Regions from separate parts of the Terrabacter sp. R4-6 genome, predicted to be linked through region 3. Evidence: predicted binding sites of a transcription regulator. Region 3 holds the regulator's gene; each other region holds the start of a gene.
What was found. Region 3 encodes HrcA, which represses chaperone genes, less so after heat shock. Its sites were predicted from a motif close to TTNGCACTCGNNNNNNNCGAGTGCNAA; they were not measured.

Region 1: a site for HrcA is predicted at 1,147-1,173, ahead of groL (chaperonin GroEL). Genes of this name have one in related genera too.
Region 2: a site for HrcA is predicted at 694-720, ahead of groES (co-chaperone GroES). Genes of this name have one in related genera too.

Annotation. Positions count from the first base shown of each region.
Region 1 is NZ_CP197224.1:1,319,553-1,321,816, forward strand. It holds gene groL (chaperonin GroEL) at 1-1,026, opposite strand, end outside; gene ACSSS0_RS06220 (HIT family protein) at 1,252-1,677, opposite strand; gene ACSSS0_RS06225 (hypothetical protein) at 1,737-2,264, opposite strand, start outside.
Region 2 is NZ_CP197224.1:3,568,075-3,570,338, forward strand. It holds gene ACSSS0_RS16670 (class I SAM-dependent methyltransferase) at 1-634, opposite strand, end outside; gene groES (co-chaperone GroES) at 873-1,169, shown strand; gene groL (chaperonin GroEL) at 1,283-2,264, shown strand, end outside.
Region 3 is NZ_CP197224.1:457,904-460,167, reverse strand. It holds gene ACSSS0_RS02210 (DUF3097 domain-containing protein) at 1-777, opposite strand, end outside; gene hrcA (heat-inducible transcriptional repressor HrcA) at 939-1,982, shown strand; gene dnaJ (molecular chaperone DnaJ) at 2,065-2,264, shown strand, end outside.

The sequences.
Region 1 (2,264 bases), 860 kb from region 3:
GCCCTCGATCTGCGAGCGGTCCTCGGCGTCCTCGACGATGGTCGTCTCGTCCTTGGTGACGACGACCTTGCGAGCGCGGCCGAGCAGGTCGAGGGTGGCGTTCTCGAGCTTGAGACCGACCTCCTCGGAGATGACCTGGCCACCGGTGAGGATGGCGATGTCGGTGAGCATGGCCTTGCGGCGGTCGCCGAAGCCGGGAGCCTTGACGGCGACCGACTTGAACGTGCCCTTGATCTTGTTCACGACGAGCGTCGCGAGGGCCTCACCCTCGATGTCCTCGGCGATGATCAGCAGCGGCTTGCCCGACTGCATGACCTTCTCGAGGAGCGGGATGAGGTCCTTGATGTTGCCGATCTTGGAGTTCGCGACGAGCACGTAGGCGTCGTCGAGGACGGCCTCCATGCGCTCGGTGTCGGTGACGAAGTAGGCGGAGATGTAGCCCTTGTCGAAGCGCATCCCCTCCGTCATCTCCAGCTCGAGGCCCATGGTGTTGGAGTCCTCGACGGTGATGACACCTTCCTTGCCGACCTTGTCCATCGCCTCGGCGATGAGACCACCGATCTCCTCGTCGGCCGCCGAGATGCTGGCGGTCGAGGCGATCTGCTCCTTGGTCTCGATCTCCTTGGCCTGCTCGAGCAGGCGCGCGGTGACGGCGTCGACGGCCTTCTCGATGCCGCGCTTGAGCGCCATCGGGTTGGCGCCGGCGGCCACGTTGCGCAGGCCTTCCTTCACCATCGCCTGGGCGAGCACGGTCGCCGTCGTCGTGCCGTCACCGGCGACGTCGTCGGTCTTCTTGGCAACTTCCTTGACGAGCTCCGCGCCGATCTTCTCGTACGGGTCGTCGAGCTCGATCTCCTTGGCGATCGAGACGCCGTCGTTGGTGATCGTGGGGGCGCCCCACTTCTTCTCCAGGACGACGTTGCGGCCCTTGGGGCCGAGGGTCACGCGGACGGCGTCGGCGAGGATGTTCATTCCTCGCTCGAGCCCGCGACGCGCCTCTTCGTCAAACGCAATGGTCTTGGCCATTCGGGTGGTTCCTCCCACGCGAATCGTTGGTGGTGGCCCGCATGACGCCCGCGACGGACGGGACCGGTCTCCCCAGCTTCATGTAGCTGCGAACCCAGCCCCTCGGCATACGGCCCATTTCTGTCACTCCCCTAGGGAGAGTGCTAACGCCATTATTGGCACTCTCGGGGTGAGAGTGCAAACGTCTGACCCCCCTCGAGTGAGGGCGTATGCCGTCCGCTCGGCTCAGGCGTCCGCGGCCGGCACCAGCGCGGCGGCGATCCGGGCGGCGTGCTCGGCGGACTCCTGCCCCGACGCGTAGGTCGTCCGCGGCCAGAAGAAGCCGCGCAGGCCGTCGCCCTTGGTGCGCGGGACGACGTGGACGTGCAGGTGCGGCACGGACTGGCTCACGACGTTGTTCATCGCCACGAACGTGCCCTGGGCGCCGAGCGACTCGACGACCGCCGCGGCGAGGCGCTGGGTGGCGCCGAGGACGGTGGCGTGCAGGTCTGCGGGCAGGTCGAGCAGGGTGTCGACGTGCCGGCGCGGCACGAGCAGGACGTGGCCCTTGAAGACGGGCCGGCGGTCGAGGAAGGCGACGAGGTCCGGCTCGTCGAGCACGACGTCGGCCGGCACCTCCCCCGCCACGATCGAGCAGAAGACGCAGTCCATGGCGACAGGCTCCCACGCCACGTCGTGCCGGTCCGGGCCGAGCGCCCGTCAGCAGGGGATCAGCAGATGACGAGCAGGAAGCAGCCGCCGTCGCTCGAGGTGGGCGAGGGGCTCGGCGTCGGCGTGGGCTTCTTCGTCGAGGTCGGCTTCGGCTTGGGGTTGCCCTTCGTGGGCCGCGACGACGGGCTCGGGCCCACGGTCGAGCTCGGCGCGGGGGCCGTGGTGGCCTGGCTCGACGACGGGGCAGGGGCCGACGTCGTCGGCACGGACGACGTCGGGTCGGAGGCCGGCTCGACGACGGCGGTTGCCGGGGGCCGCGTCGTCCCGGGGCGGGTGGCCCCGGTCGCCGCGGCGGTCGAGCTGGTCGCCGCGGTGGAGGTGTCGGCCGAGCCCCAGCCGTCGTCCGAGGTCGTGCTCGTCCACTCACCGCCGGGCAGCCCGGGAAAGCCGCTGGACGACATCGCCTCGTCGCTCCAGCTGTCGCCCGACCAGTAGGCGACGGCGCCGGTCGAGAGCAGGGCGATGGAGGCAAGGACGGCCGCGATGAGGATCGTGCGTCGGGACTTCGAGCCGGGAGTGGAGGTGGG
Region 2 (2,264 bases), 1.5 Mb from region 3:
TCGCCGGGACCTGCTCGGCGAAGTCGAGGACCTGGGACCACGACGGCGAGATGGCGTCGAGGGAGAAGACGCGCTTGGTGCGCCCGGTGATGTCGGCGACCCCGGTGACGCGGCGGGCCGGATCGAGCCACAGCCCGAGGTGCCGTCGGCCCTCACCCTGCGGCAGGCGAACGTCCTCCGCGAGCCCGTGCGTGACCCGCGCGGACGGCCAGTGGCGCAGGTTGACCGCGGCGATGCGGGCGGTCGTGTCGTCGGCGTCGACGGCGTGCACCGTGAGGTCGAGGCCGGCGAACGCCATCGCGTCGGCGCCCAGCCCGCAGCCGAGGTCGTAGACGTCGCGGACCCCGGCCGCGGCGTACCGGTGCGCGTGGCGTGCGGCGATCGCGAGGCGCGTCGACTGCTCGAGGCCGTCGGGGGTGAAGAGCATGCCGGCGGCGAAGTCACCGAACTTCTCGATACCGCGCGAGCGCAGCCGCGACTGGGTCATGGCGGCCGCGACGAGGTCGGCCGCGAAGCCCGCCTCGCGCAGCCGACCCTGCAGGTGCAGCGAGCCGTCCTCGTCGTAGGGAGGCAGCGACTGGAGCAGCGCCCAGCCCTCACCTGCGGAGAGGCGATCGACCATGGCGGCGTCCATGGCCTCATCCTGCCAGCGCCCGTGGGTGCGCCCGACCGGGCCGCGGCGCGCCGACGAATCTGGCACTCGACTTGACCGAGTGCTAATGACAAACCTAGATTTCATCTTGTTGGCACTCTCGACCTGAAAGTGCCAGCACCCTCCTCGAGGGAGGTCGACCCCCGCGACGGCGGCCAGCCTCGAAGAGCCCACAGTCCGTAGTCAGTTTTCCGACTGTCCCGAAGGGAAGGTCACCACCGTGTCGGTTTCCATCAAGCCGCTCGAAGACCGCATCGTCGTCAAGTCCCTCGAGGCCGAGCAGACCACTGCATCCGGCCTCGTCATCCCGGACACGGCCAAGGAGAAGCCCCAGGAGGGCGAGGTCCTCGCTGTCGGCCCCGGCCGCTTCAACGACACCGGCACCGAGCGCGTCCCGCTCGACGTCAAGGTCGGCGACAAGGTCATCTACAGCAAGTACGGCGGCACCGAGGTCAAGTACGGCGGCGAGGAGTTCCTGATCCTCTCCGCGCGCGACGTCCTCGCCATCGTCGGCTGACCCAGCCGTATGCCGTGACCGCACCCCGGTGAGCCCCGCTGGGGTCTCCCCGGGGTGCGTCTCGTTCGACCGAATCACAGCAACCGCAAAGCAACCCGAGCCAAAGGAACACCATGGCCAAGCAGCTGGAGTTCGACGACTCCGCCCGCAAGTCGCTCGAGCGCGGCGTTGACGCGCTCGCCAACGCCGTCAAGGTGACGCTCGGCCCGAAGGGCCGCAACGTCGTCATCGACAAGAAGTGGGGCGCCCCCACGATCACGAACGACGGCGTGACCATCGCCCGCGAGATCGAGCTCGAGGACCCCTACGAGAACCTCGGCGCCCAGCTCGCCAAGGAGGTCGCGACCAAGACCAACGACGTCGCCGGTGACGGCACGACGACCGCGACCGTGCTCGCCCAGGCCATGGTCAAGGAGGGCCTGCGCAACGTCGCCGCCGGCGCCGCCCCGGCCGCGCTCAAGCGCGGCATGGACAAGGCCGTCACCGCGGTCAACGACCGCCTCCTCGAGAACGCCCGCGAGGTCGACGGCAAGGACGAGATCGCCTCCGTCGCCACGCTCTCCGCCCAGGACGCCACCCTCGGTGGCCTCATCGGCGAGGCGTTCGACAAGGTCGGCAAGGACGGCGTCATCACCGTCGAGGAGTCCTCGACGACGGCGACCGAGCTCGAGTTCACCGAGGGCATGCAGTTCGACAAGGGCTACCTCTCGGCCTACTTCGTCACCGACACCGAGCGCATGGAGACCGTCCTCGAGGACGCCTACGTGCTCATCAACCAAGGCAAGATCTCCTCGGTCGCCGAGGTGCTCCCGGTCCTCGAGAAGGTCGTGCAGTCCGGCAAGCCGCTGCTCATCATCGCCGAGGACGTCGACGGCGAGGCCCTCTCGACGCTCGTCGTCAACAAGATCCGCGGCACGTTCAACGTCGCGGCCGTCAAGGCCCCCGGCTTCGGCGACCGCCGCAAGGCCATGCTCCAGGACCTCGCCATCCTCACCGGTGGCCAGGTCATCGCGCCCGAGGTCGGCCTCAGCCTCGACCAGGCCGACCTGACCGTCCTCGGCCAGGCGCGCCGCGTCGTCCTCACCAAGGACAACA
Region 3 (2,264 bases):
GATGTCGGCCTGGCTCGCGTGGGCCCAGCCGAGCTCGGCGCAGATGCCGTGCTTCCACGACGTGCCGCGCGGGATGACCGGCCACTGCTGCCAGCCGAGCCGCTCCGGGCGCACGGACTGCCACACGTCGACGTAGGGGTGGCCGAGGATCCGCACGTGCTGGGAGAGGCCCGGCAGGGCCTGGGCCTGCGCGACGATGCGGGCCTCCTTGGTGCCGGGGACGAGGTGGTCGACGAGCACGCCGAGGCGACGCCCGGGCCCCGGCTGGAACTCGGCGATGATGCCGGCGAGGTCGTCGACGCCGTCCATGAGCTCGACGACGACGCCCTCGACGCGCAGGTCGTCGCCCCAGACCTTCTCGACGAGCTCGGCGTCGTGGCGGCCCTCGACGTAGATCCTCGACCCGCTCGCGACGCGTGCCCGGGCGCCCTCGACGGCCACCGAGCCGCTCGCGGTTCGGGACGCGGCACGGCGCGCCTCGGCGAGGGCGGTGCCGGCGGCAGCCTGCGGGGGAGTGAGCGTCACCGGGGCACCGTCGACGAGGAAGCCGGGTCCGAGCGGGAACGCCTTCGTGCGTCCGCGCCGGTCCTCGAGGTGGACGACGTGCATGCCGCCCGCCTTCTCGACCCGCACGACGGCGCCGACCCAGCCGGTCTCGACCTCCTCGACGACGAGGTCGGGCTCCGCCGGGGTCGGGGTCGACCGGCCGCGCCGTGGGGCACGCCAGTCGCCGTTGAGCACGTCGGAGCCGTAGCGATCGTTGGGGGACACGACCAGTGAGGGTATGCCGCCCGGTGGGCTCCCACGCAGCCGCCACGCGGGCGGGGGCGGTGGCGCCGCGACGGCATACGGTTGGATGAAATCGGAGATCCGCGAGGCACGTCGTAGACTTGGCACTCGTCGATCGAGAGTGCCAGACCCGTGAAGGAGGGGACGCGATGAGCGAGGACCGCCGGCTGATGGTGCTGCGCGCGATCGTGCAGGACTACGTCCAGACCTCCGAGCCCGTGGGCAGCCGGGCGCTCGTCGAGCGCCACCACCTCGGTGTGAGTGCCGCGACCGTGCGCAATGACATGGCCCTGCTCGAGGAGGAGGGCCTGATCCACGCGCCGCACACATCGGCCGGGCGGGTGCCCACCGACGCGGGCTACCGCGTGTTCGTCGACCGCCTGAGCGCCGTCAAGCCCCTGGGCTCGGGCGAGCGCCGCGCGATCGGCCAGTTCCTCGAGGGAGCTGTCGACCTCGACGACGTCGTCGACCGCACCGTGCGCCTCCTGGCCAGCCTGACCCGCCAGGTCGCCGTCGTGCAGTACCCCTCGCTGACGCGGTCGACGGTGCGCCACATCGAGCTCGTGCCGATGGGGTCGTCGCACCTGATGATCGTGCTCATCGTCAACACCGGTCGCGTCGAGCAGCGCGTCGTCGACACCGGACGCGTGCTCTCCGACGGCACCGGTGAGGCACTCGTGGCCTCGATCCGCTCGCGCATCAACGAGGTGGCGGCCGGTGTGCCGTTCACCGTGGCCGCGACGCGGCTGCGGCGCCTCGTCGACGAGGCCGACGAGGCCGACCGCGCCGCCACGGAGGCCGTCGTGTCCGCGCTCGGCGACGCCCTCGTCGAGGAGCGCGAGGAGCGTGTCGTCCTCGCCGGGCAGGCCAACCTCGCGCGCGCCGGCACCGACTTCCCGCGCACCATCGGGCCGATCCTCGAGGCGCTCGAGGAGCACGTCACCCTCCTGCGCCTGCTCGGCCAGCTCGGGGACGACCCCGACCTCGTCTCCGTGCGCATCGGCTCCGAGAACCCCGTGACCGGGCTCCAGTCGACGTCCCTCGTGTCGATGGGCTACGGCTCCGGAGCCGAGCGCGTCGCAAGCCTCGGGGTGCTCGGCCCCACCCGCATGGACTACCCCACGACGATGGCCTCGGTCCGCGCCGTCGCGCGCTACGTCTCCGAGATCCTCGACGAGAACCAGGCCACCTGACCCACCTGCACCACAGCGGCCAGTCCGCCGGCGCAGCGCCGCGCCGGAACCGAAAGCACCACGTACCAAAAGGAATCTCAGCTTGAACGACTACTACGCCGTCCTCGGGGTCTCGCGCGACGCGAGCCAGGAGGAGATCAAGAAGGCCTACCGTCGGCTCGCCCGCAAGCTGCACCCGGACGTGAACCCCGGCGCCGAGGCCGAGGAGGAGTTCAAGCGGGTCTCGCAGGCCTACGACGTCCTCTCCGACCCGCAGAAGCGCCAGTCCTTCGACATGGGTGC